Regions from separate parts of the Lysinibacillus sp. NPDC092081 genome, predicted to be linked through region 1. Evidence: a T-box and tRNA genes for the amino acid it is inferred to sense, from the RefSeq annotation. Region 1 holds a T-box; the other regions hold tRNA genes.
The links. A T-box is a leader RNA that pairs with one kind of tRNA and senses whether it is charged. The one in region 1 lies ahead of argS (arginine--tRNA ligase), so its partner is inferred to be a tRNA-Arg.
Positions count from the first base shown of each region.

Region 2: it has a tRNA-Arg gene. The T-box ahead of argS (arginine--tRNA ligase) is inferred to sense a tRNA for this amino acid. The anticodon was not compared.
Region 3: it has a tRNA-Arg gene. The T-box ahead of argS (arginine--tRNA ligase) is inferred to sense a tRNA for this amino acid. The anticodon was not compared.

Region 1 covers NZ_JBIVRU010000034.1:3,520-14,601, reverse strand. The annotation lists gene ACIQLB_RS24285 (VOC family protein) at 1-285, shown strand, start outside; gene recQ (DNA helicase RecQ) at 356-2,131, opposite strand; gene ACIQLB_RS24275 (hypothetical protein) at 2,140-3,267, opposite strand; partial or broken gene ACIQLB_RS24270 (MarR family transcriptional regulator) at 3,675-3,881, shown strand; gene ACIQLB_RS24265 (MFS transporter) at 3,957-5,129, opposite strand; gene argS (arginine--tRNA ligase) at 5,298-6,977, opposite strand; T-box leader at 7,024-7,244, opposite strand; gene ACIQLB_RS24255 (hypothetical protein) at 7,325-8,353, opposite strand; partial or broken gene ACIQLB_RS24250 (excalibur calcium-binding domain-containing protein) at 8,548-8,643, opposite strand; gene ACIQLB_RS24245 (ABC-F family ATP-binding cassette domain-containing protein) at 8,953-10,557, shown strand; gene ACIQLB_RS24240 (MFS transporter) at 10,652-11,082, opposite strand, start outside.
Region 2 covers NZ_JBIVRU010000002.1:226,720-237,801, reverse strand. The annotation lists gene fdhF (formate dehydrogenase subunit alpha) at 1-2,199, shown strand, start outside; gene ACIQLB_RS05910 (helical membrane plugin domain-containing protein) at 2,204-2,680, shown strand; gene ACIQLB_RS05905 (Mrp/NBP35 family ATP-binding protein) at 2,697-3,743, shown strand; gene ACIQLB_RS05900 (hypothetical protein) at 3,938-4,225, opposite strand; gene ACIQLB_RS05895 (hypothetical protein) at 4,336-4,536, opposite strand; gene ACIQLB_RS05890 (alpha/beta hydrolase) at 4,890-5,552, opposite strand; gene ACIQLB_RS05885 (hypothetical protein) at 5,603-5,926, opposite strand; gene ACIQLB_RS05880 (hypothetical protein) at 6,129-6,296, shown strand; gene ACIQLB_RS05875 (hypothetical protein) at 7,239-7,394, opposite strand; tRNA gene ACIQLB_RS05870 (tRNA-Arg) at 7,514-7,587, opposite strand; gene ACIQLB_RS05865 (glucose 1-dehydrogenase) at 7,781-8,527, shown strand; gene ACIQLB_RS05860 (YqjF family protein) at 8,573-9,274, opposite strand; gene ACIQLB_RS05855 (DUF2639 domain-containing protein) at 9,336-9,509, opposite strand; gene ACIQLB_RS05850 (protein adenylyltransferase SelO) at 9,651-11,082, opposite strand, start outside.
Region 3 covers NZ_JBIVRU010000009.1:29,202-40,283, forward strand. The annotation lists gene ACIQLB_RS14280 (S9 family peptidase) at 1-1,362, opposite strand, end outside; gene ACIQLB_RS14285 (TPM domain-containing protein) at 1,550-2,311, opposite strand; gene ACIQLB_RS14290 (LemA family protein) at 2,311-2,892, opposite strand; gene ACIQLB_RS14295 (spore coat protein) at 3,089-3,703, shown strand; gene ACIQLB_RS14300 (amino acid ABC transporter ATP-binding protein) at 3,770-4,492, opposite strand; gene ACIQLB_RS14305 (amino acid ABC transporter permease) at 4,489-5,193, opposite strand; gene ACIQLB_RS14310 (basic amino acid ABC transporter substrate-binding protein) at 5,444-6,238, opposite strand; tRNA gene ACIQLB_RS14315 (tRNA-Arg) at 6,747-6,821, opposite strand; gene clpP (ATP-dependent Clp endopeptidase proteolytic subunit ClpP) at 7,286-7,867, shown strand; gene ACIQLB_RS14325 (hypothetical protein) at 8,022-8,225, opposite strand; gene ACIQLB_RS14330 (HPr family phosphocarrier protein) at 8,688-8,945, opposite strand; gene whiA (DNA-binding protein WhiA) at 9,146-10,093, opposite strand; gene ACIQLB_RS14340 (gluconeogenesis factor YvcK family protein) at 10,162-11,082, opposite strand, start outside.

The DNA.
Region 1 (11,082 bases):
TACAGTGAGGTGTTGAAAATTGAAATAGAAAATTGGAATGGGACTGTGATTAAACCCCAATTAGGAAATGAGACGATCTTTTCTTTCTTTACCGAAGATGACAGTTATTTTCCAACAGAACAACAAGTGATGTTAAATTTCCAAGTACATGACATAAACGAGACGATTCAGCATCTTGAACATATTGGTGTACCTCTTGTAAAGGAAAAAGAGATTAGTGAATACGGAAAATTTATATGGATTAAAGATCCTGAAGGTCGACTGATCGAGCTATGGGAGAAATAGCGGGGTGTAATACTTTGCAAAAATAAAGGAAGTGCCTAATTCTTTTGAATTAAGCACTTCCCTTTTTCCTTTAGTTTGTTGTTGTTTTCAAAAAAGACTGAAGAGCATCGAAGAAACGCTTGCCGTATTTTTCGAATTTTACTTCACCAATCCCACTAACTTGTCGTAAGTCTTCTAGTTCCGTCGGTTTTTTATCACATAAATCACGTAATGTTTTATCTGAGAACACAACAAATGGTGGTACTTTTTCTTCATCTGCAATCTCTTTCCGTAATAATCGTAAATGCTCAAATAATGGATCATTGTCTACAAGCTTACGAACAGTAACAGCTTCTTTTCGCATGACCTGTCGATTCCCCATTAGAACTTCTTTACCTTCCTCTGAAACATATATTGTCGGAAACGTGCCGTGTTTAACAGCCAGTAAGCTTTCAGCAATTAAAAACTCAATAAAGTTTGAGACATCCTTTGAGGAATATTGGCCTTTTAAAATGCCATAGGTAGACAGCCTTGTAAAGCCAAACTCAGTGACCTTTTGGTTTTTGGAGCCAATTAACACTTGCGCCACCATTGTCTTACCAAATTTTTGCCCCATCCTTACGACACAAGCTAAGACCTTTTGAGCATCTACTGTCACATCTTTAACTTCCCGTCCATCATTACAATTACTACAACGGCTACAAGGCGTACCTGCTTCGTCGTCAAAATACGTTAAAATGGCATTTTGTAAACAGCCTTCTGTATGACAATAATCAACCATCGTTTGCAGCTTCGCTAATTCCTGTGCAATGCGTGTTTCATCTTGCGTCTGTTCAATTAAAAAGCGCTGTGTTTGAACATCGCCGGATGCATACAACAAAATACAGGCACTTGGCAAACCGTCACGCCCTGCACGCCCCGCTTCCTGATAATAGCTCTCCATATTGCGCGGCATTTGATAATGAATGACAAAACGTACATTACTCTTATCAATACCCATTCCAAATGCATTGGTAGCAACCATAATGCGTGCCTCATCTTTTAAAAAGCGTTCCTGCTCTGACATACGCATGTCCTCTGACAATCCCGCATGGTATTTTGCCACAGCTTCGCCCGAGCGACTTAAAAGCTCATAGATTGCATCTACAGCCTTTCGTGTAGCTGCATAAATAATACCCGCTTCATTTTTATTTTTCACTAAATAATTTTTAATGTAGCGCTCTTTGTTTTCACCAATTAACACAGAGAATGCTAAATTCTCGCGCGCAAAGCCGGTAATCACAGTTGATCGCTCATCAATTCCTAATAATTGTCTAATATCGTCACAAACAGCTGGTGTAGCTGTTGCAGTTAGCGCTAAGACAGTTGGCTTTTGTGGCCACAATGTAAATAATTTTTGGATTGCTCGGTAACTCGGTCTAAAATCATGCCCCCATTGGGATATACAGTGCGCTTCATCCACAGCAAGTAACGGTACAGATAAATTCGATAGTACCTGTAAAAATGTTGCACTCTCTAATCGCTCAGGAGCTATATAAAGAAGCTTTAAATAACCTGCACTCGCTAGCTGCATCGTTTCATTCACTTCTTGCACGGTTAAGGTACTATTAATATACGCGGCCGGAATATTCGCAGCACGTAATGCTTCTACCTGATCTTGCATAAGAGAAATTAAAGGAGATATGACGACTGTGAGGCCATCTAGCATGAGTGCTGGAATCTGATAGCAAATTGATTTACCTCCGCCAGTTGGCATCACACAAAGACTTGATTGACCTCGTAATGTTTGTTCAATAATTGGTGCCTGTCCATTGCGAAATGAATCATAGCCAAAATGATGTTGTAGCATTTGTCTTGCTTGCTCCATCCAACTTTTCACTCCTTAGTTGTTAGACGAATAAGTTTATACTCGCCCTGTTCATTTTTATTTATTTCATATTCCATCATAGAGTTCGCTAGTGCCTCTTGACCAGCCGAATTTGTTAGTACATATTCTGTTATAGCACGAACTACAATATTTTGTCCTTCCATGCTAATGTTTTTAATCGACGTATTGTAAAAACGTATTTTCGCTTGTTTGGATGCATAATTCGCTACCATATGATCCAGTGTACTTTGTAAATCGTCTGTACCTACAAAAGGCTTCATGACACTAGCATCATGAATATCAACAGCCGCTTTTAAATGTTTATAAAATGTCTCTAAAAACAGCTTTACCTCATCGGTATTATAAGCAAAAATGTTCTTTCCGTATTGATCGATAGCTTGCTGGACTGCTTCTTTATCACCCTGTTCTATATAAGGGGATAAGTTTTTCGATTGAGCTAGTCGATCACTTGTCTTCATATTACCCTCGATCCATTCATCCAATAACTCCGCAATATCTTTAAAGGGCAATATAAACGGCTGTGATACACCATTTTGCTTGCGTTTAAAATAGATGCCCACAAGTTCACCATTCTCTGCTTCTAGAACGGGGCTCCCGATAAGTATATTTTGATCTGCATCTATGTAATAAGCTGCTACTCTGTCACTATATTTTTTAATGATGTGCGGTAAGCTATCAACATAAACAGCTAACTGATTTAATTCGCCGTTATAGACAGTCGGCACCTTTACCGATGCGTTATATGGTACTTCTAAAATGGCCATATTATAAGCAGTAGATATATAGTGCACATCGGCTTCCTTAAGTTTGTCATTATTAAATTGTACGAGCGCAGTTGGCTTTGAAGATACAAGCGCACCATTTGTTACAATATAGAGCTTAGCGTCCTCTTTTTTAACAATGATCCCTGCACCGATTCCGTTTTCCCCAACTACTTTTACTTCCGGTACAATTTTTTCTTGCTTCTTCGTCACAACCTTTTCCGTTTTCACATCGGTCTTCTTAGTGTTAAACACCTCTGCCAATGTTTCATTTCCACAGCCCGTTAATAATAAAGCTGTTGCTCCAAGAATGAGCATCTTTTTCCGCATACTTTCACCAAAACTTTCTATCAATTATGCCCCGACGGATGTTTGTACACCTGTTGAAAAATAACTTCAAACTACATTCATCTCATCACCATAGAGGCAGAGAATTTCATTGCTGAAAGCAAGTTAAACATCTCTTCTTGTCTATCATAAACAAGGTTATATTATGTTTCAAGTTTACATAATAATATTATTAAAAATTAATTGTTATAAAAATAGTGCTCTCACCTTTTATTCAATCTGTTATACCTATAAAAAACGTCTCTTTTTTAACTTTGCTATGAAAAATGGCTTATAATTTGCGGTTAAAATGTTATTTAAAAAAAGACAGGCTTCCCCTAATGCAGCTAGTCATAAATTTTATAGACAATATATTGTCTTTTTTGTTATCATCATATTTAGACAATACATTGTCTAAAAGAAAGGAAATCATTATGAACCAAGAATTATTTTTAATGCAGCAAATATATTCAGCACTTTTTTCGCTTGGAAATAAAATTCAAGTACAATCCGATCAATATTTAGAAAAATTAACATCTAGACAATTTATGGTTATTTTAGCGATCGCTCATTTACCTGAAGATCAAACATCGTTCAACAATATTGCAAGAAAGCTAGGAACGACTAAACAGAATGTAAAACATCGGCTTTTCTCGTGTCTTATAGTTTTAGCTTTGAAAAAAAGACATGCACGTAAATTCGCGCATGTCTTGACATTATTTTTTCTTTAGCATAAATGTAGTAGCTATAATGCCAATCATTAATATTATAAAAATCATATAGGTAAATGTATGGTTACCAGTTACATCATAGCAATAGCCAATAAGTATAGGGATAATGGAGCTTATTACAAAGCCACCTGAAAGCACCATAGATGACCAGCTATTTGCTTCTTCATCATTTCTTGCCTCATCCAATGGTAACAATAAACCAATTGGAAATAAGCCACTTAATACGATACCTATTATGAATACAGCAATCCATAACAAAGATCCTGAGCCTGACCAAAGCAACACAAAGCCAAACACGCCTAATCCCCCTAATGAAAAGAGCCAGCCGATTCGACTTGACCATTTTTCCATTAGTATGGGGACCAAAATATTCCCAACCATTTGTACAATAGACATAAATGTTAGCATGGAGCTTGCAGCGACAAGGGAAAAGCCATTAGCCTGTAATATCGGTACTAGCCATGACATTATTGAGAAGAACAAAGATGTTTGTATGCCAAAGTAAATTAAAATGGTCCAAGCACGGGCATTTTTCCAAGGATTTCGTGCTGCATCTTCTGTCAATACACCTGTCTCTGGTAGCTCTTGATTTTGTATTGCTAGTATCCATATACAAAGAGCAATGATTGCAAGTATTGCCCAACTGCCAAGCGCTATCGTCCAGCTCGCATGAAAATGATTATAAAATGTTATTGTTAGTGCCGCACTCAATGTTGCCCCTGTTCCTATTCCAAATGAGTAAATACCAACCACGGTAGTAAAACGGTTCGGGAATTTTTTCTTTATATAAGCATTTAATATGGGTCCAATAAGTGCAATGGCAAATCCTGCAGCAAAGCTTGTAACTACAAGTAATACATAACTTTCTTTTAATAAACGTAGCCCATTTGCTAATGCCAGGATAATTATTAAAAGCGTAATAGCTGTTTTTGTTCCGAGTTTCCTTTGTAATGGTACTGCGAATGGTGCAAAGAGTCCCATACAAAACACCGGAATAGATGTTAAAAAGCTCATTTTGGTATTTGATATATGGAGTGATTCCAAAAGTACATTAAATAGTGGCCCTATTCCTGTGACTACTGGGCGCATATTGAGCGCAACGAAGAAAATACTAACAACCACAAGTACCATTGAAACACGCCATTGCTTTTTCTCCATACTTCCTAAAAACCTTCTCTCTATTAATACGGTTAAAAATTAACTGAAATCTACCATTATTGTCAGACCTCTGAATTCTCACTATTCCCTTTTACCATCTTTTCTAGCATCGGTCAATTAATGATGAAAATGTAGCTAGTATATGAACGTAGATGCGGCTTATAGTGCTTACATATTTTTAGGTGCAGCGATTCCCAATAATGCTAACGATTCTTTTAACACAACGGCTACACAATGACAAAATGCTAATCGTGATGTTCTTTGGCTGTCATCGACCAATACTTTATTTTGCGCATAATATTTATTAAATTGACGCGCTAATTGTAAGACATATTTAGCAATTTGCGATGGATCTGTTTGTTCAAAAGCGCTGGTGATTACTTTCGGAAACTGTTCCAGTAACAAAATGACTGGCCATGCTTGCTCACCTAACGATTCAAATGATGCTTCGTAATTATGTTCATTTGCTTTTTCCAATAGAGATGAGATACGTGCATACGTATATTGAATATAAGGCCCTGTTTCCCCTTCGAAATGCATCATATGCTCAATCGAAAACTCAATATCATGAAGACGGTCATTTTTCAAATCATTAAAAATAACCGCTCCCACACCTACCTGCTGTGCGATGTTCTCTTTATCCACTAGATTTGGATTTTTTTCTTCTATATTTCCCTTCGCCGTAGCAATCGCTTCTGTTAGTACATCTGCTAATAAAACGATCTTTCCTTTACGTGTCGACATTTTTTTACCCTCTTTTAGGATCATCCCAAAAGGCACATGCTGTAAATCTTTTGCCCAATCGTACCCCATCTTTTCAATGACGTTAAATAACTGTTTAAAATGAAGAAATTGTTCATTTCCTACAACATACAATATTTTTTTAGGGTCATATTGTTGTTTACGATAAAAAGCAGCTGCTAAATCACGTGTAGCATAGAGCGTGGCACCGTCGGTTTTAGTAATTAAGCATGGTGGCATATTGTCTATTTCAACGACATAAGCACCGTCAGATTTTACAAGCAGTTCTTTTTCTTCCAACTCCTTAACAACAGCGCCCATTTTGTCATTGTAGAACGCTTCCCCAGCAAATGAATCAAAGTTTATCCCAAGCAGTTGATAAATGGTTTTGAATTCTTCGAGTGATGCATCTCTAAACCATTGCCATAGAGCTAACGCCTCTTCATCTCCATCTTCTAATGCTTTAAATGCGGTACGTGCCTGTTCATTGAGAGTATCATCCTGCTCCGCTTCTTCATGGAACTTTACATAAATTTTCAACAATTCCTCAATTGGGGCGGCTTCAATAGCTTGTTGATCTCCCCATTTTCGATAGGCAACGATTAATTTCCCAAATTGTGTTCCCCAATCACCCAAATGATTAATGCGAATCGCTTTATAGCCGTTCTTCTCGGCGATGTTGCCCAAAGCATTGCCGATCACTGTAGAACGTAAATGGCCCATGGAAAAAGGCTTCGCTATATTAGGTGAAGAAAAATCCAACACTACATTCCCTTTTGACTCTCGGTGAGTCCCGTATAAATTTTTCTCTTTTACTATTTGGCTAAGCACTTGATGTGTAATCGTTAGCTGATGGTAAAATATATTGACATACCCACCTACTACTTGAACCTCTTGTATTAAATCACTGCTTAAATTGTTTTTTAGGTCGGATGCGATACTGTTTGGAGATTTTCTTAAGTTTTTTGCCAATGTAAAGCAAGGAAATGCCAAATCCCCTAAGTCCAAATTTTTCGGTTTTTCTAGTAAATATTGAATATCATTGACAGATAACTCATTATTTAAGGCATCAGCGATACTTTTCGCGATTTGTGTATGCATGTTCATTCTCCTTTCTCCTCTCAATTCATAAAAAAAAGCCCCCGTCTCTAAAAATAGAGACGAGAGCATAGTTATCCCGTGGTACCACTCTAGTTGCCATATAAATATGACCACTTTCCATTGTTAACGAGGTGACTCCCCGATATTCTCTACTACTAATTCGAGAATCTTCTCCAAAGTGCGTTTCATTTATGGCTGCTGCATTAGGCTCACACCATCCCTAATTCGCTTTCCAGTATCTCCATAAACTACTCTCTTTCTCATCGAATTTAACTGTAATTTCTGAATATCCTACACGAACTACTGATTAAAGTCAACAGTCTATTCAGAATTATCAAGAAGTTAGTGGTACATTAAAAATGTTCTGCTGAATAATTAACAATAACGCTTTTTTCAGCCCGCCATACATTTCGCACCTTATTTTTCTTGAAGTTATAGTATGAGAGTACGCTCTCTTTAGGTATTTCTAAAATACTATAACGTTTATTTTCATCAATTAGACTAGATAAAAAATAAAATCCGTCTTTGTTTTCATCGAATTTAACGGAGCGAATTTTTGCATAAGTACCATTACTGTCTAGTAGTGGTTTTACGGTGTTTGACTGGATATCTATTTCTACAACATGCGAAGTAGGATTGTCTATAGCTTCATCATAACTGATAATTACAGAGCTAGCATCTGGTGCCAATGATGCGCCACTAATAAATCTCTTTACATCGACTATATGTTTCATTCTTTGACCTTCAATATTATAAATATCTAAACTGTGTTTGATTGGCTGTAATTTCGTTTGATTTTTATTAGCCTCTGTGAGTTTCTTCTGATCTTCGTTCTCGGAGAATGAGACTACAATTAATTGATTATTATTCGGGTTATAATTAAAATCTAAAACACTTCTATCATTGTTTTCTTCTTCCCATATTTGTACTTTCTTTGTTTGAAGATTATAGGTAGCTATATGAAAATTTCTAAATGCATCTCTTAATAGCACTCTCATAAAGATGATTTTTTGCTCTTTGTCTATTTGGATAAAATCAACGTTATTAAATACAGTGGTTAACTGTTTTATTTGATTCGTGTTTAGGTCATTTTCAAATAATTGTATTGTATGATCTGATATGCCATCAGCAAAATACAATTTATTATTACCTTCAGAATAAGCGAAAGAAGTATAATCCGCCGTTTCCTTACTTAATAATAATTTACTTTTATTTTGTAGCTGGTCAAATTGATAGAATGTAAACTTCAAACTTTTAGGATCAAACACATTGATGTAAAGCTTAGATTCAGAAGAATTATAATCATCAATTGAAAATATTTTTTTACTAAAGACAATACAAATCATTGCGATGATTATCAAAATAAATAAAAATCTTTTCAAAATCCGCTCCCTTTCTACTATATAAAATTAAAAGGATCTATTCTGATAAAGTTTATATATTCTATATATGCTTTGAATAATAAATGTAACATGAGGATAAACGCATAATAAAGGATTAAATAAGTATGTAAATGTATGTGCAGAATAAATGAGAATTTACAAAAAAAAGCTACCAATTACAGGTAGCTAATTTATTATATTTCACAAGCCCATCCATCTCCATCACGATCTTGCTTTTTTTCATAAGCCTGGTGATCGAGGCCTACTTCATTTGGATAATCCTTACGAGACTCTGTACAATTTTAATATTTTGACTTGCTTCCGTTTGAGGGTTTAGTTTTTGATAAACTACTGGATTCTTTTGCAAACGGATTTTGAGAAGTTAAATATTAAGTGATATTTTTAACGACTTTACCGAAAGAATTCTCCTTCCTCAAGCGTTTAAACAGAATCTGCATCTTTATTCAAAAATATGCTACAAAGAACTTAGGTTAATACAATAATTTAACTTAAGCTAAACGTTGATTTAATAATGTTTATAGACTATGGTACATATTTCATGATATACTAGTGCCATTGTGAAAAAAGGAGGAACTTGCATGATTCAAGTAAGTAATGTAGGTCTTCGCTATGGCGATCGTAAACTATTTGAAGACGTAAATATAAAATTCACACCGGGGAATTGCTACGGTTTAATCGGAGCGAATGGTGCTGGTAAATCAACATTTTTAAAAATTCTTTCTGGTGAAATTGAAGCCCAAGAAGGAAACGTATCAATGGGTAAGGACGAACGTTTATCTGTCCTTAAACAAAACCATTTTGAATATGATGAATTCAATGTATTAGATACAGTTGTTATGGGGAACAAACGTCTTTGGGAAGTAAAAGCTGAAAAAGACGCTATCTATGCAAAAGAAGACTTTTCTGATGAGGATGGCATGCGTGCTGCTGAATTAGAGGGTGAATTCGCTGACCTAAATGGTTGGGAAGCTGACTCAGAAGCAGCAACATTATTAAACGGGTTAGGGATTGGCGACGAGCTTCACTATATGCTAATGGCTGACCTTGAAGGTTCTGACAAGGTCAAAGTATTATTAGCACAAGCTCTATTTGGTAAACCAGACGTTCTATTACTAGATGAGCCTACCAACCACCTTGACTTAAAAGCAATCCAATGGTTAGAAGAATTCTTAATTAACTTTGAAAATACGGTTATTGTCGTATCCCATGACCGTCACTTCTTAAATAAAGTGTGTACGCATATCGCGGATTTAGACTTCTCTAAAATCCAATTATATGTTGGGAACTACGACTTCTGGTATGAGTCTAGCCAATTAGCACAAAAAATGATGGCAGACCAAAACAAGAAGAAAGAAGAAAAGATTAAAGAGCTACAAGCATTCGTTGCTCGTTTCTCTGCGAACGCTTCAAAATCAAGCCAAGCGACTTCTCGTAAGAAAATGTTGGATAAAATCGAGCTTGACGACATTAAACCTTCTAGCCGAAAATATCCATTCATCAACTTCCAAACTGGCCGTGAAATCGGTAATGATGTGTTAACAGTGGATGGCCTTACAGCAAGCAATGAAGGCGAAACACTATTTAAAGATATTCGCTTTTCGATGAACAAAGAGGATAAAATCATTTTACTTGGTAATCCAATGGCAAAAACGGCTCTTCTTGATATTCTAATGGACGAAAGAAAAGCAGATGCTGGTACAGTCAAATGGGGCGTAACAACCTCTCAAAGCTACTTTGAAAATGATCACGATAAATACTTCGAAGGTTCAGAGAAATCATTAGTGGAATGGTTACGTCAATATTCTCCTGATGATGAAACAGAAAGCTTCTTACGCGGCTTCTTAGGTCGTATGTTATTCTCTGGTGAAGAAGTGAAAAAATCTCCTTCAGTTTTATCAGGGGGCGAAAAAGTACGTTGTATGCTATCTAAAATGATGCTTGCTACAGCAAACGTTGTTTTACTAGATGAACCAACAAACCACCTTGACCTTGAATCTATTCAAGCACTAAATGAAGGACTTATGCGCTTCAAAGGGGCAATGATTTTCACATCTCATGACCATCAGTTCATCCAAACAATTGCGAACCGTGTCATCGAAATCCGTGAAGACGGCACAATTTTAGATAAGCTATTAACTTATGATGAATTCCTAGAGTGGAAAGATAGCCAAGGCTTAAACTAATAACAAACAGGGTTCTCCTATTCAAAAAGGAGAACCCTGTTTGTTTATAAATGAGTCTAGCTATTATCTTTCCTTGTAAAAATAATGTACACGATTACTTTGTCGAGGTTGTCATTGCCACTTCCACTTGAGCGTCTGACATGCGTTCATCTTCTTGTCCTTTCTCGACAGTTTCTTCATATAAAGTGATCGTCCGTGTATCAGGCGAAAATACGGCAAGTAACAGTGATATTAGGAGCCCCGCCATCATCAATCCACCAAATAAATACGGAGATGCCCCATATTCTGTTGCTAAAGATGTCCAAAGCATTGGTCCAAAGCCGACGATTGCCGCAGCGATTTGATAGCCAAAGGATAGCCCTGTATAGCGAACATTCGCTGGGAATAATTCAGAGAAGAACGTACCTTGAGTCGCGAAAATGGCTGCCCATACGATACCTAGTAAAATGACTTGCAACGTAAAGAAATAAGTTGATTTGATCGGAATCATGACGAAATATGGAATAGCTAGCAGTAACATTGTGA
Region 2 (11,082 bases), on a different contig from region 1:
TCTGAAGTCGAGGCTGCTATGCGTAGTAAACGTACGAAGAAAACAAAAACAGTTTGTACTTTCTGTGGAGTAGGTTGTTCGTTCGAAGTGTGGACAAAAGACCGCAAAATTTTAAAAGTGCAACCTTCTGACGGTCCTGTAAATGCTATTTCTACTTGTGTAAAAGGAAAATTCGGTTGGGACTTCATCAACTCTGAAGAACGAATTACAAAACCATTAATTCGTAAAAATGATGCATTTGTTGAATCTTCATGGGATGAAGCTCTTGATTTAATTGCTACTAAACTAGGTGGCATTCAAAAAGAACACGGTTCTGGTTCTGTCGGCTTTATTTCTTCTTCAAAAATTACAAACGAAGAAAACTACTTAATTCAAAAAATGGCACGTCAATTATTCGAAACAAACGACGTTGATAACTGCTCACGCTATTGTCAATCTCCAGCTACAGATGGCCTACTACGCACAGTTGGTATAGGTGGCGACGCTGGAACGATCAAAGATATCGCAAAAGCTGGCCTTGTTATTATTGTTGGGGCAAACCCTGCAGAAGGTCACCCTGTTTTAGCTACTCGTGTAAAACGTGCCCATAAGTTACACGGTCAAAAATTAATTGTTGCCGACGTTCGTAAACATGAAATGGCTGAGCGTTCTGATATTTTCATGCGCCCAAAACAAGGCACAGACCAAGTATGGTTAATGGCCGTTACAAAATATATGATCGATCAAGGTTGGCATGATGAAGCCTTCATTAAAGAGAACGTACACTTCTTTGATGATTTTAAAGATGTACTTGAAACATACACACTAGAATATGCAGAAAAAGAAACGGGCATTTCAAAAGAAACATTGATAAATGTTGCTGAAATGATTCGTGATGCTGACGGTACATGTGTACTTTGGGGTATGGGTGTTACACAAAATACAGGTGGCTCATATACATCAGCTGCCATTTCTAACCTACTTCTAGCTACTGGTAACTATCGTCGTCCAGGTGCAGGTGCCTACCCTCTTCGTGGTCACAACAATGTTCAAGGTGCTTGTGATATGGGTACACTACCAAATCTATTACCAGGTAATCAAAAAGTAATAGACGACGAAGCACGTAAGAAATTTGAAGAAGCATATGGTGTGAAAATCAAACCTGAACCAGGTCGTACGAATATGGCAATGTTAGATGCTATCATGGAAGGTAAAATGAAAGCAATGTATTTAGTTGGGGAAGATATGGCACTTGTAGATTGCGATGCTAACCATGTAGATAAAGTACTTTCACAATTAGACTTCTTTGTTGTACAAGATTGCTTCCTTTCACGTACAGCACAATATGCGGATGTTATTTTACCAGCAGCACCTTCTCTTGAAAAAGAAGGTACTTTCACGAATACAGAGCGTCGTGTACAACGACTATATCAAGTATTACCAACACTTGGTGAATCAAAAGCCGATTGGGAAATCCTTCAATTAGTAGCACGTCGCCTAGGTGCTGACTGGAATTACAGTCACCCAAGTGAAATCTTTGCTGAAATGGCTAGTCTTGCTCCATTCTTCTCGCAAGCGAACTATGATGTATTAGAAAATTGGGGTAGCTTCTGTTGGGGTAGCCATGATGGTAAAGACACACCTTTACTATATGAGGATGGCTTTAACTTCCCTGACAAAAAAGCTCGTTTTGCTTTAAATGATTGGATCAGACCGGTTGAATATGAAGCGCAATATGATTGCCATATTAACAACGGTCGTATGCTTGAACACTTCCATGAAGGTAATATGACAAATAAATCAAAAGGTATTCAATCGAAAGTACCTGAAATTTTTGTTGAAGTATCACCAGAACTAGCAAAAGAACGTGGCATTGAAGATGGAGCTCTTCTTCGTTTAGTGTCTCCTCAGGGTGCATTAAAATTAAATGCCCTAGTGACAGACCGCGTACAAGGAAATGAACTTTTCTTACCAATGAACTCTGTTAGCAAAGATTCAGCGATTAATTTCTTAACTGGCCCGGCTGCAGACATCAATACATCGACACCGGCGTACAAACAAACAAAAGTACGCGTAGAAGTATTGAAGCAAAAAGGAAAATCGCCACTTCCTAGAACAAACCCGCGTTATAAAAAACGTCATCCACAAAATGGTGTTGAGGTACAACGTAAATGGAATCGTCCTGGTTACGTTCACTTAACAACTAACGAAAGGGAGTGATTTCATGGCTGCACCAATTACGACAATTCAAAAAGCGCAAGTAACAGAAGAGCAACTAAAGGAAGAAAAGTTAGAGAATTTAAAGCAACTACTTTCTGAGAATGAAGAAATGGTGAATCAGGTCTTTACGATCATGGCAGAATTAAATGATATTGGAGCGCTAGAAGCAGCTACGAAACTACTTGAAGCAAAAGAGGATGTTACACATATCGCTCTTGGTCAATTAACGCGTAAGCCTGTTACGAATATCATCAACAACTTAATGGGTGTTGCAGGAGCATTAACCGAATTGAATCCAGAAACAACAACAAAGCTTATTGAAGGCTTAAATACCGGCTTAGATGAAGCGAACAAAGCCGTTGAATCGGATGAAAAAGTTAGCGCCTTTAAGTTGTTCAAAATGTTAAACGATCCTGATGTTAATCGTGCTGTAAACTTTGGCGTTCACTTCTTAAAAGGGCTTGGCAAAGGCCTAAAATAGGAAGGTGGTTTCTAACATGCTAACGAACGAACACATTTTAAAAACTTTGCAGAAAATCGATGACCCAGAGCTTCATAAAAGCATCGTTGACTTGAATATGGTACGCAATATTCAAGTCAACGGTACGGATATCTCACTTGATATTATCTTGACTATTCAAGGATGTCCTATGAAAGCCAAAATCCAACAAGATGTTGAAGAAGCGTTGAAAGCAATCGGCGCAACAAATGTCTCCATTACATTTGGTTCTATGACAGATGACGAACGTCGTAGTTTAACAGCTTCTTTAAAATCAGAAAAAGTGACGGATAAAGGTATGCCTAAAATGCTTCTACCCGATTCTGGTGTCAAATTTATAGCAGTTACTAGTGGTAAAGGTGGCGTCGGTAAATCTACCGTGACGATTAACTTAGCAGTAGCTCTTGCCCGTCTTGGAAAACGTGTAGGTATTTTAGATGCCGACATATATGGATTCAGTATTCCTGCCATGATGAAGATTCATCAAAAGCCAACAATGATAGACCAAACAGCTATTCCAGTAATAAGTCATGGTGTAAAAATCATGTCGATGGGCTTTTTCACAAACGAAAACCAACCTGTCATGTGGCGTGGCCCAATGCTCAACAAATGGATTCGTAATTTCCTTGTCAATACACATTGGGATGAATTAGATTATCTCCTTATAGATTTACCACCTGGTACAGGAGATGTAGCCATTGATATGGCGGCAATGATCCCACAAGCACATGAAATTATTGTAACAACACCACATCTTGCAGCTTCTCATGTTGCTTCTCGCGCAGGTCTGATGGCTCAACATACGAACCACACGATTCTTGGTGTTATTGAAAACATGGCTTACTTTAAAAACTCAAATGGTGAAAAGAACTATTTATTCGGTCAAGGTGGCGCAGAAAAATTAGCAGATGAGCTTCAGACAAGTATCATCGCTCAAATTCCATTTGCGCAACCTGAGGAAAATACAGGTTCTTCCGTTTATGACGAAGACTCCATTATCGGTGAGGTATTTACCCACCTTGCAGAAGATATGATGTATCAATAAAATGTACCTTTCATCAGTAGGTGGTTTTCTTCATCCCCTACTGATGATTAGTCTTCACCAATCAGACTTTTACAGGCAATTAATCTCCCGCCAAAAGCATGATAAAACACAAAAACCCTTGCCTCACTTTTACACGAGACAAGGATTTTTTTATCGAGCAATGTTCAAGTTTGAAACACTCCCCTATATGTAATTCAATAACCAGCCTTTTTTAAAATCTGCATAAAATAAAAGCGGTACGTATTTTTAACGAAAGTATCTAAAGGCAGCCCAACATTTAATTGATACTTTGTAAAAATAAAATAAAAACGCTTATCCCATTTTAACCGTAATAACTCCCCAGCATCTTCACCGTATTTCTCCGTAAATTCCTCAATTAAAGGTTCAATCATATAGTAGCAATAGTCTTTTAAGTTTGCGAGAGCCTCTATATCTTTCTCCTTTTGAAAACGTGTAATCCAATCTACTAGTTGTTCATTCATGTTAAAATCCATCTCTCTTTATTGAGTTTCTTCCTATTATATTATAACTCTTTTTATAAGTTTCCGCTTCTTTCGTTTTTGAGACATTCAGGCTGGTATCATTGACTATTCTAATTTACGAGTCCTTTATTATATTCAATCCACTTTTCCATTTCTCTCTCTACAGCTCGATTTTGCCATTCAAACCAAATACCTGAGCATTCACTACAGTGACTATCTACCCCACTTTTATTATGCATATCTTTGCGTGTAAATACAGTTTTTTTACGACAGCTGTAGCAGTAAATTTCTAACTCTTTATCAAATTCCATAACGATCAACTCCAACATTTTTACACATATTTCTTTCTGTTTTTTATATAAATTATTCTAATTTACAAAAGAATCTTTACGGAAGGAGAATGATATATGGTTTAGTGAGAACATCATTAATTACATGTGAATAACCCAATAGAGGCTAAGTGCAACAAAATACATTTTTCAAAGAAGTTGATCTGACCACATTAAGAATGAACAACATGAAAAAAGAAAATGCCTCAAATCCTTGAAAACAAAGGATTTAAAGCACTTTTCAGTTGGTTCTAACTCGGTTCTTTTTGTTCCTCACGAGTGGCCTTTTTATGGTTTATTAAAGCTAATCATTAACTTAATCCCGCTTACAATAGTCAGTCGCGACCAGCCTCGTAAAATTTCTGTGCTACCATAGCTGGCCTTGTACGCGTGTCCGTAAAGTGATCACCATCACCTACAATCAGGCGGAACTGCCCGAGCCGTCTGGACATATTCGGATGCCAGCCGTAATTCTCCCCTCGTGGCAATGCGTTGTCTTGGTAGAAATAGACATAGCTTTTGGGCGTAGGTAGCGAGTAGAACGTTTTCAGATCCAGTTTCTCGAAAAGCGGCTTAGCCGGTTCCGGAGTAACGCTTTCATACATCCGTTTAGCTTCCTCTAAAGTGGCCGTATTAACGAACGAATCCCGAAACAAGGAAAACGGCATAAAGATCGTATCGTCCTTCGAGCTGGCTCTGAGCTGTTCAAAACCTTGTAACATTTGGGGCGAGAATTCGTCAGCAACTGATTCTCCGTCTTTCAGTACGAACGCGTCCCAGAAAACAAGTCGCTTTATGCGATCCGGAACCTGCTCTGCAACCTTTTGAATGACTGACCCTCCGAAACTGTGCCCAACGAGAACAAAGTTACGTAGATTCCATTTTGTTATAAAATCAACGACGGACTTCGTGATCATCGCATGCGTGACATTTTTATTCGGATCTTCGCCGTGACCTGCGTATTCAGGTGTATAGACGTCATGCCCTCGACTGCGCAACTCTGCCGCTACTCTATCCCAGAAATGAGCATCAGCCCAAGCACCATGCACTAGCACGAAGGTAAGCAGTTGCTGTGAGGGTAAATGGTGTCTTTCATCAAATTCAAGGGCACCATTGCTCCCGGGAGACCATCCATCAGAATAAGGTGGGTAGCAGCGAGTGCTTTTTCTCTATGCTTCATAGCGTATTTTCTATAGGTTGGAATGTGTGCTTGCATGGTTGTAAGCTTATACCCCATTTGATATGTAAAGGGTGTTTCTGTAATTTCCTGATAGATTTCAGCAAACCACTGAATTAACAATGGTTTGCTTTCATGTAAATTTTCACCTTGTAGCAATTTATCAGCCTTTTTCAGTTTGTCGATTAAGTCCATTCAATAGTTCCTCCAAGTCCTTTTCATCACCGTCTACAATGATTTTTAACATCGCAAATTGCCAATCTTCCATTCCAGCACGTCTACAAGCCTGTACCTTTGTAGACTTTTAAAAAAATTACGAGTTCCTGTTAAATTAAAAGAGGGTTTCCTTATAATGCTTGCAAATAATAGACATCAAGTTTATAAGGGGATTCCGAAAATGGATTTATTATTGTTGTTGGAAATAGTTTTAATGGTGGTTAGCACAGCTGTTATAACAGCATTTAAAGTTGTTGGGGTAAGTGTTTTTTACGGTGTTAAGGTTTATTTAGAGGTTAAAAGCAAAAAGGTTACAAACAAAAAGAAAAAGAAAAAGCCCCGTAAATAGAGGCGGTTCTTATACACTTACATAGGCAAGGCATGTCACACCCTGACCTAACACTGAATTTTAAACTATAGAGAATCGGCTTTTGCTGGTTCTCTCTTTTTTTATATTACCTTCAGCATCCAGTGCAAAGTGCAATATTTGGTGTTATTATAATCTTGCAAGTCATGTACATAGAAAACATGGTACATCAAAAGGAGATAGAGTTAGAAATTGACTATAAAATTAATAGTAAATTATATACTTATACTAATATTTAATATCGGAGGATTATATATTTACAGAAATAGCAAAGGCTGTTTAGTTACCTTATTGAAAGCATTTAGTATTTTTATAATAATCGGTGAAACGATTCTTTTTGTTTATATTGCAGTTAACGGATGTGGTGATTTTTGTGATTGAAAGTGAAACGTCACCAGCGTCACTTCTAAGCTGTTTGGGAAGAAACGATTTACTTTTTTCTTTCCTTTCCCACACTTAACGCACGAAACATGGGCAATTTCCCCCTATATTCACTGCACACGAAGACACATATTTGACACATATAACACTAGCTGTTAAAGAATCTTGAATCAGTGGTATCACTCGTTTAAGTATCTTCAATTATATAAGGCGATACTTGTTTAATAAACTTGAATCAGCGGTATAACGAGTTAAAATCATCAAAATTAGTAAGACGTGAAATCATAGATAAACGCAGGACTATTTAATCAATTTTCAGGGGATTTGATGGTGTTTGTCTTACTTTAGGGGGTTTTCACGGACATATTACTGAGAAAATTAGATAACGGTAAGCTTAAAGTGAATTAACAGTTAAAGCGTTATAAGTTCAAAATATCCTTCTCAAAGCTAAAGCTTTTCGAAGCTTAACTACTAAATGAAATTAGTAATTGTTAATCTGACAAATACAAATACATTTCAGAATAAAGACTAGTTAATACATAGTTAATTAAAGATTTTGCAGCCACTTACTTCAAGTTGTTTCAGAATGACTGACAACGCTTGTCCAATTGCCACATCATTACGTTTTACTTCACGTTTTCTAACTTGAATTAACGGTTGTTCAATTTGGATATCAAATATCCCCTTCTTTTTAGTCAAATGAAAAAAGCACCTCCACCTATAATTCATTAGTACAGAAACTCGACTGACCGAGTACTGTAAAATTGAATCATAAGCGAAAGTGCTTATTTCTCTAGATATAACGTTGTAAAACTGGACGTCCCAGGAGGGATTCGAACCCCCGACCGACGGCTTAGAAGGCCGTTGCTCTATCCTGCTGAGCTACTGAGACATGATGTTATGTAGTCCATATAAGGACAATATTTATTATATGTGCTTAATATCATAATGTCAACATTAATTTTACTATGAAGGCAAGGTTTGCCTCATATTAATATTATATGATTTCATGTACCCCATTATGCCCACTCTCAGCTCTTCTTTTGCTAAAATAATGAAAAGCAATAAAACTGGAGGAAGCTATTATGTTTAAAGATTTAGTTGTCGTCGTAACTGGCGGTGCGCAAGGGATCGGCAAAGGCATTGTACTTACGTATGCAAGAAATGGTGCCAATGTAGTTATTGCCGATGTAAATAAAGAATTAGGTCAGGAATTGGAAAAAGATTTACTTAAGCAAGGTTATTCTGTTCTTTTTGTTCAAACAGATGTTACGAAAGAACAAGACATCGTTTCTTTAATGCAAAAAGTTGTTAATTATTTTGGTACTATTCATATTTTAATTAATAATGCGGGTAAATTTCAACATAAATCTCTCTATGACGTAACGTTGGACGAATGGAACGATATCATCCAAACTAATTTGACGAGTGTCTTTTTGTGTTCGAGAGAGGCTGCAAAAGTTATGCGAGCTAATGTCAATGGTGGCTCAATCGTTTCTATAGCCTCTACACGCGCTGAGAGGTCTGAGCCCCATACCGAAGCCTATGCAGCAACAAAAGGCGGTATCGTTGCATTAACACATGTTTTAGCGCGTTCTTTAGGTCCAGATCATATTACGGTTAATTGTATTTCGCCTGGTTGGATTGAAACGGGTGATTATGAACAGCTCCGTAAGATTGATCACGAGCAGCATTTATCGTTGCGTGTAGGCGTACCTGAAGACATTGCACAGGCTTGCTTATATTTAACTAGCCCCACAAATAATTTCGTCACAGGCATTAATTTAACAGTTGATGGTGGGATGACAAAGAAAATGATGTATGAAGAGTAGGTAACACACTACTTTCAATCAATGAACAAAAGCAAACCAGATTCACTAAGCATTTTTGAATCCGGTTTCTATTTTTGGCGAATAAATTCTAGCCTCTTTACTCTTCGAATAATGAGCAATAGGTTGAATGCCTTGTATAGATTCCTTCACAAATGGAGCTAGTGTGTTGCTTTCAATGTTAATATGAACTCGTTGTAGCTGCCATGGCATATGATCTATATCTATGCGAACTAGAGAACTCTTCCACTTCGACCAAGAATGATAACGTTCCACTAACCATTTATCAAAGGTCGAAGTAATTATTTCACTGGCAGTCGGTTGATATGAAATTTTCAACCTCTCATCTAGTGCACCATGATATAAACTTGTAAAAGAAAAATTGTTCCCTGTTTGGTTTAAAGCTATTTTTGAATGGCGATATGATAAACTGCCCTTTGTAGCTATTTGTACGATAAAACGATTCGTAACATCTAAGTTAAAGAAATAGATACCTTTCATGCCATTATATGTAACATATGTCCGGACATTAAGCTGCAAATGGGAACCTACTCCTGGTAATGGTGGTAGATATCTCAGTCGTTGTCCTTTTACTTTAAAAAGGACAACACTAAGCCAAGCGTTATTTTCATAGAGATCCAGTTGCAACTCTTGCGGAATGTACTGCTCTAAATCCTTAGGTGATACTGGCCAATGTAGAAACAACACATCTTGCCATATTTGCGTCAACATCCACGATTTACTCCACATAAAATAACTCCTTTCTGTAGTTAAATTCTTTCCTACAAAGGAGTTATTCAAACGAAAATGACTATTTTTGTTCTGAATCTAATGTTTCTATTTCAACATATCGGTAATATAAATTGCGCAGTTCGGATTCTTTATAATTGCCTAAATGACTTTTATATTGTGGATGCACCAAAATACCATGATCTCGAAGTTGCTTCACAAACCAACCTTTTGAATACTTATGCACTTTACACATTCCCTTCACTACTATTCATTACATAGCGTATGCTCAGGAATTTGTGTAGTGACAATTTTTACAAAATAAAAAACGAAGAATTTATCCTTCGTTTTTTATTTTGTACCCACAAAGATTTTCCTTGGCAATTGTACTTTCAACTTATGTGCCACAAAAAGTTCGATATGGTTGGTTAGATTGTGTTGGTAATGTCGCGTATTTCTGCTGCTCCTTAGAATGTGCAAACGGAAGAGCAAGAGCATCCAGTAATCGCTCCATTACGCTATAGTCTTCCTGTTCAACTGCAGCCTCTAAAGCTTCTTCTACACGGTGATTTCGTGGAATTACTGCTGGATTATGCTCACGCATTAATTGTTGAGACATATCTTTTGTTTCTTGTTGTCTTTCTAGTCTTGCAAGCCAATTCTTATGCCATTCTTTAAATTCATTTGTACTAAATAACGTTGATTCATCAAATTTATCGAAGGTTAATGCGATAAATGTATTTGTATAGTCTGCTTGATGTTGCTGCATTAACTTTAGAAGCTCTTCAATGAGTGCCATGTCCTGATCTTCTTCGTTGAATATCCCAAGCTTTGCTCGCATACCTGCTAGCCATTTTGCATAATACAATTGAGGGTACTGCTTTAGAGCCTCTTGAGCTAAGTGTATAGCATCTTCCTCATTTTCATGGATTAACGGTATTAATGATTCAGCCAGTCGTGTTAAATTCCATCCTCCGATATTAGGCTGGTTCCCGTAAGCATAACGGCCTTGTCGATCAATAGAGCTAAATACTGTCGCTGGATCATAAGTATCCATAAAGGCGCAAGGACCATAATCAATCGTCTCACCACTAATGGTCATATTATCAGTGTTCATGACGCCATGAATAAAACCAACTAGCTGCCATTTTGCAATGAGAGATGCTTGTTTCTTTATAACTTCCTGTAGAAGGGTTAAATAACGATTTTGAGCTACATCAGCATTAGGGAAGTGACGTTCCAAAGCATAATCCGCCAAAGCTTTCAGCTCCTTCTCAGATCCAAAGTTCGCTACATATTGGAAAGTCCCAACTCGCAAATGACTGCTTGCAATACGCGTTAAAACTGCACCAGGAAGCTCGGTTTCGCGGAGGACAATTTCGCCTGTAGTTACGACAGCTAAACTTCGAGAGGTTGGAATACCAAGTGCATACATGGCTTCACTAATTATATATTCACGTAGCATTGGACCAAGTGTTGCTCTGCCATCTCCGCCACGGGAATAAGGCGTTCTTCCTGAGCCTTTTAGTGCGATATCCAAGCGTTCATGAGTTGGTGTTAGCTGTTCACCTAATAACAGTGCTCTTCCGTCTCCAAGCATATTGAAGTGACCAAATTGATGCCCTGCATAAGCTTGTGCAATGGGTGTGCCACCAGTCGGATTGTTGTTACCTGCAAAAATCTCTACCGCTTCCTCGCTTTGCAAAGCATCGATGTTTAATCCAAGTGAATTGGCAACTGATTCATTTAACATTATTAACTTTGGTGAACGAACTGGATTTAAATTGATTGATGTATAAAAAATGCTTGGTAAGCGGGTATAGCTATTA
Region 3 (11,082 bases), on a different contig from region 1:
GTTGTAATCATTAATACCTAATTCACTTTCATGAACACCTAATTTGTTTTGAATTTTACGGAATAGTTTTTCAAAGTCCTCGTCAAAGAATTGATAATGTGTCTTATCTGATACATATGCACCGTACAATACTTTATCTTTCTCAGAACTATATAATACACCCGATACATCCACTTCTGAGTTGGACATAATTACTTCTTCTTTACCTTCTAAATCATATTTAACTACTTCTACTTTGTCTCTTCCTTTATTAGACTTCGCCAAAATATGTTTATTGTCTTTAGTGAAAGCAAGTGGCGTTACTTCATCCCCTTCTTCCATTTCAATAAATGGCTTGAATTCATCTTTCTCTGAATCTCGATATAGAACAGTGCCTACTACACCATCTGAAGCAACTGCCATACGTACATTTCCATCACGATCTGCTATCCAGCTAGTAATGTTACCTGGGTTTTTCGCAACATGTGTAGTTTCACCAGTCTTTAGGTTAAGCTTGTAGACATCAAAGACTTTTGCATCTTCTTTATTCATCATAATAAGGATTTCGTCTTTAACGCCTTTTAAGCTACTTAATAACCCTACTGTTACATTCGGATAAGGTGTTAAATCCTTTTCCTCATTACCATTAAATGTTGTTGAATAAATGTGGAAGTTTTCATCGCCACCTTTATCCTTTACATATAGTAAATTATTATCTTTCCAGAAGAATCCCCCAATATCACGATCCTTTGAATTAGATACACGTACTGGCTCGCTATCGTCATTCATTTTTTTTACGAAAACGTTTGAACGATTTTCCCATGCTGCAGTATAAGTAATGTAATTGCCATCTGGTGAAAGTTCATAGCCGACGTTTCCTGGATTTTTCATAAAATCTTCGACGGAAATTTCTTTCACGCCTTCATTATTGCTTACACCATTTTTCACATTTTTAGCATTGTTTAATATTTTGACTGCATCTTGTTTAGAAATCGTTTCACTATTTGACAGACCGTTAAATAAACCCAGCTTATTTGCTTTTTCTTGATACTCAGCAAGTGTTGCCTCTTTTTCCTCTTTATTTAAAGCTCTTACTAAAATACGTGCCGCTTCATCACGTTTAATATGGACACTTAAATCTTTTAATTCTTCGCCTTTTACCCACTGATCAATGATTTGCTGACGCATTGTCTCTGATCCATGTTGGAATGTTAGAGCTGTTACAGTTAAATTTAGAAACTCCTTAGCAGATAGACGTTCCTCTTTTACTTCTACTTGACTACTAGTTTCATTGGCAGCGCGCACTTCCTGCATAGATACTGGAATGACCGCAGATGTCGTTAAAATAACCGCTAATGATGCTGACAAAAACCTTCTTTTCAAAATAATTCCTCCTTATATCAGTACATGTTATATCGTTTGTCGATATAATTAAATTATAGCAATTTTACCCTTATTGTCAATTATTGATAATATTTTAACATAATTACCTTTTAAACCAATAAAAAAAGTGAACTGCAATGAGTTCACTTTTTAAATCAGAATAATTGCATCTTGATTCGGAAAGAAGTTAAAATTTCCGACTTGCTCCTCCACCAGCAGATGAGCCGCCTCCGAATCCTCCAAAGCCACCGCCCTTAGAGCCGCCACCTCCGAAACCGCCTGGAAAACCGCCACGTCCGCCACGTCCACCAGAACGAGGCCCGCCTCCTCTACCATTAGAAATAAATGTATAAACAATAAGTACGATAATAGCGATTAAAATAATCATCCACGTTGGCATTTTTTCATTGTCAGCTGTATTCTTAGGCATCTCTCCATCCCAATTGTACTCTTGCGCGACAGTTTGAAATACTTCAGCGTACGTAGCTTTAAATGCCTTATCAATCTCTCCAGCTCTTGCATTTGGATAAAACGCTGAATCCAAAATGCGCCCCAACTTGCCATCAGGTAATGCTCCTTCGAGACCTTGACCTACAGCAATGACGACATCATTATTGCCATCGCCCTGCCCAAACGTTGCCAAAATTAAAACACCATTATTTTTTTTTGCATCGCCAATGCCCCATGAACGAATCATTTTTGTTGCATACATTTTTGGTTCTTCTCCGTTAATATTATCTATGGTTACGACCATAATTTCGGCTCCTGTACCTTTGTCTAGCTGCTCTGAATAATGATTGAGCTCTTCTTTCATAGATGAAGATAAAACATTAGCAAAATCATGAATATACGTATTTTTCATCGGTGTCGGCATTGAGGCATCTGCCATTCTTATAGATAAAATAAACATGATACCAACAATAGCAAGTTGGATTATCAACCGTTTCATTATTGTTTACCTGAACTGCCAAAATCTATAGATGGTGCCTTTTCAGCACCCGCAGCTGCTTTAAAGTATTCTTTCTGCTCAAAACCAAACATCCCTGCAATTAAATTGCCTGGGAAACGTTTGACCGTTTTATTAAAAGCCTGCACTTCATTGTTGTAGTCTTCTCGAGCAACAGCTAAGCGATTTTCTGTCCCAGCTAATTCATCCATTAATTGACGGAAATTTGCATCTGCCTTTAAATTCGGATAGTTTTCTACGACTACTAGCAATCGACTAAGTGCTCCGGTCAATGCATCATTGGCAACCGCCTGTTCCTTTGGACTATGTGCACTTCCCATTTGCGCTCGTGCCTCTGTAATGCTAGCGATCACTTCTTTCTCATGGTTGGCATATCCTTTTACTGATTCTACCAAGTTCGGAATCAAATCGTAGCGACGCTGTAGCTGATTTTCAACCTGAGCCCATTTCGAATCAACGCTTTCCTCGGCCGTTACAAGGCTATTGTATTTTGGAATAAATAGTAAGGCCAATACAACTAAAATAATAACGATAATTCCTATAGGTCCAAATATTTTTTTCAATTTTAAAACCTCCTTCGCTTTCTTTTAGCTATCATCCACATTTTGGTGATAAGCCTTTCATTATTCTTACCACTAATGTGCAGCAAAAAAACATCTCTATTCTACATATATGCAAGTGCATTAATACCGTATGAAATTTTTCTAACGTGCCATACTTAATACTGTAACAAACTATGATATTTAGGAGGCGCTTTTTTTGACACAATCGTTTCAAAACGAATCATCAAATCAAACATCATTCAACCAACAACAAAGCCCAAATCATGGTGGACATGAGCAAATGGACTTGCATGAAACAATCGGTGCAATCATTGCTTGTATGAATCAATCCATTGTTTTACGTCCACAGGTTAAGGACACAGAGTTGCTTAGCATTTTGGATCGTCAATATAATTTCACATTAGGTATGTATAACACTATTGTGGAATCTTATAACACAGGTCATGATCCATCTGTTCCTACAGGTCGCTATCAAATGGAGACAGGAAATAATTTTAAATATGGAATAAAACCTGGCCAACCTAAAAAGCCGATGCAAAATGCTAATGAGCTCAATGATGAAGCTATTTCTGGCTTCTTACTTGGCGCTCAAAAAGGTGTGGCAAAAGGTATGACTGCTTCAGCAACAGAAACTACAAACCCTGTTGTCCGACGTGTTGTTGCAGATAGTATTCCCAACTGCATTGAAATGGCATACGAATTATCTATTTACCAAAATATGCATGGCTATTATCAAGTACCTCAATTTTCTCAACAAGATATGCAAACGATGCTTAATGCATACGGCACTACAACAAATCCCCTTCATTAATGATAAAAAACAAGAGCAGTCCCATATGTGGTGCAATATCACAAGGGACTGCTCTTATTTAATGAACTATAAAACTTTTCCTAAAAATGCTTTTGTTCGTTCATTTTGTGGATTACTAAAAATATCCTGAGGAGTTCCCTCTTCGACAATATAGCCACCATCCATAAAGACAACACGATCTCCAACTTCACGGGCAAAGCCCATTTCATGTGTTACTACTATCATGGTCATACCTTCAGCCGCTAAATTTTTCATTACATCTAAAACTTCTTTTACCATTTCGGGGTCTAGTGCCGAAGTAGGCTCATCAAATAAAATAGCTTTTGGTTTCATCGCTAAAGCACGGGCAATGGCAACGCGTTGTTGCTGACCACCTGAAAGCTGCTCAGGATAGTTATAAGCCTTACTATCAAGACCGACTTTTTTCAGCAGCTCATGTCCAAGTGATTCTGCTTCTGTCCTACTCATTTTTCGGATTTGCATTGGAGCCATCGTGACATTATCTATGACTGTCATATGCGGGAATAAATTAAATTGTTGAAACACCATGCCTACTTCTGCACGAATAGCATTAATATTTGTTTTTGGCTCGTTAATCTTCACATTCTCGATATAAATTGCACCATCTGTTACTTCTTCTAGCATATTGATGCAACGTAAAAACGTACTTTTACCTGAGCCTGATGGACCTATAACACAGACAACTTGCTTTTCCTGTATTTCATAATCAATGCCCTTTAACACTTCTAGTTTGCCAAAATATTTGTGTAAATTCTCAATTTTAATCATCGTGCTTCCCGCCCTTCTGCCTTACGAGGGACATAGCTATTACTAAGTCGTTTTTCGACAAACGCTACAATCTTTGTTACTCCATACGTTAAAATTAAATAGAGTAACGCTGCAACTATATATGGTTCCCAAAAACGGTAGCTAGCTCCGGCCACGATCTTACTTGCATATAAAATATCCGGTGCCGCAATAACAGTTACTAAAGATGAGTCTTTTAATAAAGCAATAAATTCATTACCTAACGGCGGAATCATACGTCTAAAAGCTTGTGGCAAAATAACTTTTCGCATCGCTTGGTTATGTGTTAAGCCAAGAGAACGAGCTGCCTCCATTTGCCCTTTAGCAATACTTTGAATACCCGCGCGGAAAATTTCTGCATTATATGCCGCACAGTTTAAAATAAGCGCAGTAATCCCTGAAACCATATAGCCTAATGAATGTCCAAAAATGGTCGGTATCAACGCTAAGTGAATTAATAAAATTTGTACGAGCATCGGTGTACCACGGAATAAATCTACATATAGTTTACATGGCCAATAAACCCATTTTCTAGTTGATAATTTTCCAAGTCCTAAAAATAGCCCTAAAAGGATTCCGCCAAAATAACCACTAAGTGTTAAAATTAGCGTCACACCAATACCACGTATAAACATATCTCGGTAGTTCCAGACTATGTCCCAGCGTAAGTCAAAGATGTCCATCCGAAAACCCCACTTCCCCTTTTAAAAATTAAATGAGGAGTTGCCTAAAAAGTCCTTCATCAGAAATCTAGCATATTTGTAAATAGTAAAAATCCGCTTCAGTATGCTCCTGTCGCAAAATCAGTTTTACAACCCTCTCTGCTACGTTTCGCCCTCTTTTTCACGTAGGAGTCTACACGGATTTTTACCTTATATCAATATATAGAATTTCTTTATTTCTTTTAGGACAGCCCCATCATGTAGACGTTTATTACTTAAGGTCTTTACCTGTAATTTCTTTATATTTACCGTTCTCTTTAATTTTTTTCAGACCTTCATTTAATTTGTTTAAAAGTTCAGTATTCCCCTTCTGAACCATAAATCCATAGTATTCTTTTTCAAATGCATCATCTTCGATTACTTTAAGCTTCTCTGTTGGATGAGCTTTGATATATTCATAAACTACCGCATTATCACCAATCGTAGCATCCACGTTACCATTTAGCATTTCTTTGATAGCAACCGGCTGATTTTCAAACGCCATAATATTTGGACTTGAATCACCTTGTAGCTTTTTCGCAGCTTCATGACCTGTAGCATTAATTTGTACTGAAATCTTTTTATCCTTTAAATCAGCTAATGATTTAATCTTGGAATCTTCTTTTACAACGATTAATAATTGAGATTCATAATATGGCTCTGTAAAGTCAAACGTTTCTTTACGCTTTTTATTAATAGAGATTCCTGCTGCACCAATATCTGTTTCCCCATTTTTAATAGTTTGGAAGACAGGCTCCCAGCCAATATTTTGCCACTCTACTTCAAAGCCCATTTCATCTGCAATCGCCTGCAAAATATCGAAATCTAATCCTACAATATTTCCTTTATCGTCAAGCGATTCGAATGGTGCAAATGTCGCTTCTGTTCCTACTTTATAAACTTTCTTACTATTTCCATCTTCGGATGGCACGTTACCTGACGATGTCTTGTCTTTTGCACCACACCCAGCTAGAACTAGTACAAATGCTGCTACAACTACCAGTAACATAGATAAACTTCTTTTCATAGCTACTCCCCCTATTTCAATATTTCCCGAAACACAATTAATATTTCTACCAATTCGGAAATTTTAGACTATTAGGTCAATTATAGTAACATTATTCTTTTTAGACAATAACATTTTGCATAAAAGTAATTGTTTTTTCATAAAAATTTATTCCATTTGGATTATCTAGAATAAAGCGGTATTAAAAAATGAAAATAGCACCAATTATGAATATTTATACATTCACAATCGATGCTAAAGTTAGATGTATTTTTTTGCAAAAAAAAAAGAATCCCCTCAGATAGGATTCTTTTTTTCGACTAGTATCACTAGTCTTCACGTACGGTATGTTCACTAAAAAATAATTTGGAGTTGTTGCTTTTTAAAAGATTTGAAAGGAACAAATGCGGGAATAATGCCTACTAGGAAACATTCCCATTATTTACCCTCTCTTTTCCCCACTAAGCAGGCTGCTAAACTACTTATTAGGAGAATTGAGTTATAACAGTATATCAAATAATCAGTAAAATGGCGCCCTCGGAGGGAATCGAACCCCCAGTGCAAGAACCGGAATCTTACGTGTTATCCATTACACCACGAGGGCAATTGAACACAAAAAAAAAGTACTCACCCTAGGCTTTACGAAAAGCATGATGTAGATAACCCTCATTTGAAGCATACCTGACAAAATAGTGTACTGTACTTTAACTTATGTGACCTTACCAATTATACAAACGTATTGCCCATAATTCAACTATAGAATGCAAAACATTTAAATTTTTTTTATCTTCATCCAGTAAGTGTAAAAACACCTACTGAAATAAAGGCACTCAGGCTAAGAATTTCACATCCTAAGAAAGCACCTGCGTGTCCAACATTGTTTATCTGAGCGAAAGCGATGCGACAGCTACAATTAAGCCAAGATAAAATTATTTTAATTTATTTCACTTTAACAGGGTTAATATTTGACCTTCCCTGACTATAATGTGTATGATAAGAATACAGCTGAAATACAATGGAAGTTTTCAGCAAAAGTATTCGAATTTAGTTTTCTAAGGAGGATTTAACATGAATTTAATTCCTACAGTTATTGAACAAACAAGTCGCGGTGAACGTGCGTATGACATCTATTCACGACTACTTAAAGACCGTATTATCCTATTAGGAAGCGCAATTGACGACAACGTTGCTAACTCAATTGTTGCTCAACTTCTATTCCTACAAGCAGAAGATCCAGAAAAAGATATCTTTCTTTACATTAACTCACCAGGTGGATCTATCACTGCTGGTATGGCAATTTATGACACAATGCAAATTATCAAGCCACAAGTACAAACAATTTGTATTGGAATGGCAGCATCTATGGGTGCTTTCCTACTTGCTGCTGGTGAACCTGGTAAACGTTTCGCATTACCAAATGCTGAAGTAATGATTCACCAACCTCTTGGCGGTGCACAAGGTCAGGCAACTGAAATTGAAATCGCTGCAAAACGTATTTTATTCTTACGTGAAAAATTAAATGGTATTTTATCAGAACGCACTGGTCAACCACTTGAAGTCATTGCAAGAGATACAGACCGCGATAACTTCATGACTGCTGAGCGTGCAAAAGAATACGGCTTAATCGACCAAATTATGGATCGTAAATAAAAAGATTAAAGGCATCCCAGATTTATTTCTGAGATGCCTTTTTTTGTTCGACTTCAAATTTATGTATGGTTTGATGGGGCTATCCTTCACTTTGGTTGTTCTATCCACGACTTTGGCTTTTCTATCCATCATTTTGACGTTTCTATCCGTCGCTCTAGCCTTTCTTTCCATCGCTCTGACTCTTCTTTCCGTCGCTCTGACTCTTCTTTCCGTCGCTCTGACTCTTCTTTCCGTCGCTCTGGCCTTTCTTTCCATCGCTCTGACTCTTCTTTCCGTCGCTCTGACTCTTCTTTCCGTCGCTCTGACTCTTCTTTCCGTCGGCTGCTCTTCTTTCCGTCGCTCTGGCCTTTCTTTCCATCGCTCTGACCTTTCTTTCCGTCGGCTGCTCTTCTTTCCGTCGCTCTGACACTTCTTTCCGTCGCTCTGACTCTTCTTTCCGTCGCTCTGGCCTTTCTTTCCTTCGGCAGCTCTTCTTTCCGTCGCTCTGACCTTTCTTTCCATCGCTCTGACTCTTCTTTCCATCGCTCTGACTCTTCTTTCCGTCGCTCTGGCCTTTCTTTCCGTCGTTCTGACACTTCTTTCCGTCGCTCTGACTCTTCTTTCCGTCGGCAGCTCTTCTTTCCGTCGCTCTGGCCTTTCTTTCCGTCGTTCTGACACTTCTTTCCGTCGGCTGCTCTTCTTTCCGTCGCTTCGATCATTGAAGCGCGGGCGTTCGCTATTATTTTAAATTAAATGACAGGACCTATTTTCTGTGCAAAAGCGCAAAAAAACTGCCCAACATAAGTTTTACTGTTTGGACAGTCTTTGCATTATAAGTTTTTTAATCTTCTTTTTCGATTAGTGCTGCTAATGCTGTAACCGCTTGCTCAGCATCGTTGCCATCGCCACTAAGTACGACCTCAGTTCCTTTTGCAATGGCTAAGCTCATAACACCCATAATGGACTTAGCATTTACTTTTTTCTCTTCTTTCTCAAGAAAGATATCTGCGCTAAAACGATTGGCTTCTTGTACAAATAGCGCTGCTTGTCTAGCTTGTAGTCCTAATTTTAATTTTACATGGACTCTTCTCTCGGTCATTCTTAAAACTCTCCTTTACTACCGTTCATCTATTATTTTTATCTTACCTTACTTACTAGCAAAAGAACAATACGCTAATCAATTTTACCTCGGCATAATTGCGTCCGGAATCGGCTTTGTGTTCACAAAGAACTCCTTTCCGATTCCGTGACACCCGCTGAAAGTTTAACATCACATTCATACCTGAAAAGTATGAAAATTCAACCACCAATTTTTTCTCCGCTTCTTAATGCATCGGCAATCTCATCGATTTTCCGTAATCGATGATTGACACCTGATTTACTAACCGTCCCACTTGATACCATTTCGCCAAGTTCTTTTAGCGTTACATCTTGATATTCTACTCGTAATCGTGCAATTTCACGAAGTTTTTCAGGCAATTGATCTAGTCCTATTGCATTTTCAATAAATCGGATATTCTCTACCTGACGTAATGCTGCACCTATTGTTTTATTTAAGTTCGCTGTTTCACAGTTAACAATGCGATTAACACTATTTCTCATGTCTCGCAATATCCGAACGTCTTCGAACTTCATCATTGCTTGATGAGCTCCAACAATATTAAGGAAATCAGAAATTTTTTCCGCTTCTTTTAAATAAGTAACAAAGCCTTTTTTTCGTTCAATTGTTTTTGCATTTAGCTCAAATTCATTCATCAAATCCATTAAAGCCTCGCCATGCTCTTTATATAATGAATAAATTTCTAAATGGTAGGCTGATGTTTCTGGATTGTTGACAGAGCCACCCGCTAAAAATGCGCCTCGTAAATACGCTCTTTTTTGACCACTCTTTTTAATGAGCTCCCGAGAAATAGTATGATTAAATTGAAAGTCGTCTGAGATGATTTCTAAATCAATTAGTAGCTCTCGCGCACCCTCTCTTACACGGCAAATGTATACGTTATTTTTTTTCAAACGCATCTTTTTTCTAACAAGTAACTCTACATTATACGGATACAGCTTTTTCATAATCGTATAAAGCCTTCTTGCGATTGCAGCGTTTTCAGTTTGTACGTCTAAGCTTAACTGTTTATTAGCAAAGGATAATGAACCATTCATACGAATTAGGGCAGATACTTCTGCTTTCATACAATGATTGTCCGCTTCTATTTGAGTTAATTCCTTTTTCGTTTCAGAAGCAAAAGACATATCACGCCCTCCTTTCAACCTTTTGTTCTTCTATGTATATGTCCATCTTATCATATACAATAAGTGCTTTATAATTCACTAACTTCTTGTTCATAGATATTCGCGTAATCTACAAGCCATTTTGCAACGTTTGCCGCATTATGACGAACCGTCCCATCTGGGCGAATCGTGGCAATATCCCGTTTAATAACCTCTAATCCCATACTTTCGAGCTTTGCAACGTCAAATGTTACTGGCTCAGCATACTCTTCCATATAAAGCTCTTTTACAGGATGAGGGAGTTTTACATTATTCACTAAAATGGAATCAATGAAGGAGTCTCCAACATGCTTGTATAAAGCTTTAACATGATCACCTGCTGTATAGGATATGGTTTCACCTTTTTGAGTCATTAAATTACATACGTAAATTTTTCTCCCTCTAGCCTTAACAACAGCTTCCCCAATTTCTTTTACAAGAAGGTTTGGAATAATGCTTGTATATAAACTTCCTGGACCAATTAAAATATAGTCAGCACGATTGATTGCTCGAATAGCTTCTGGTAACGGTTTCACATTTTCAGGCACTAAAAAAACTCGACTAATTCGTTCTTTAGCCATAGGAATTTTAGATTCACCTTCAATGATTGAACCGTCCTCAAGCTCTGCATGTAAATTTATCTTTTTATTAGCTGCTGGTATGACACGGCCATGAACCTTTAATACTTTGCCCATTTCACTAATAGCATGGTTAAAGTCCCCAGTAATATCTGTTAAAGCAGTCAGCATTAAATTCCCCAATGAATGACCACGTAAATCTTCCGATGCTGAAAATCGATATTGAAACATTTGCTCTACAAGCGGTTCAACATCCGATAACGCCGCAATCACATTGCGGACATCACCAGGTGGTGGAATATCATAGTCATCTCGTAAACGTCCTGAAGAACCACCATCATCTGCTACTGTCACAATTGCAGTAATATCAAATGGGTGGTGCTTAAGCCCTCG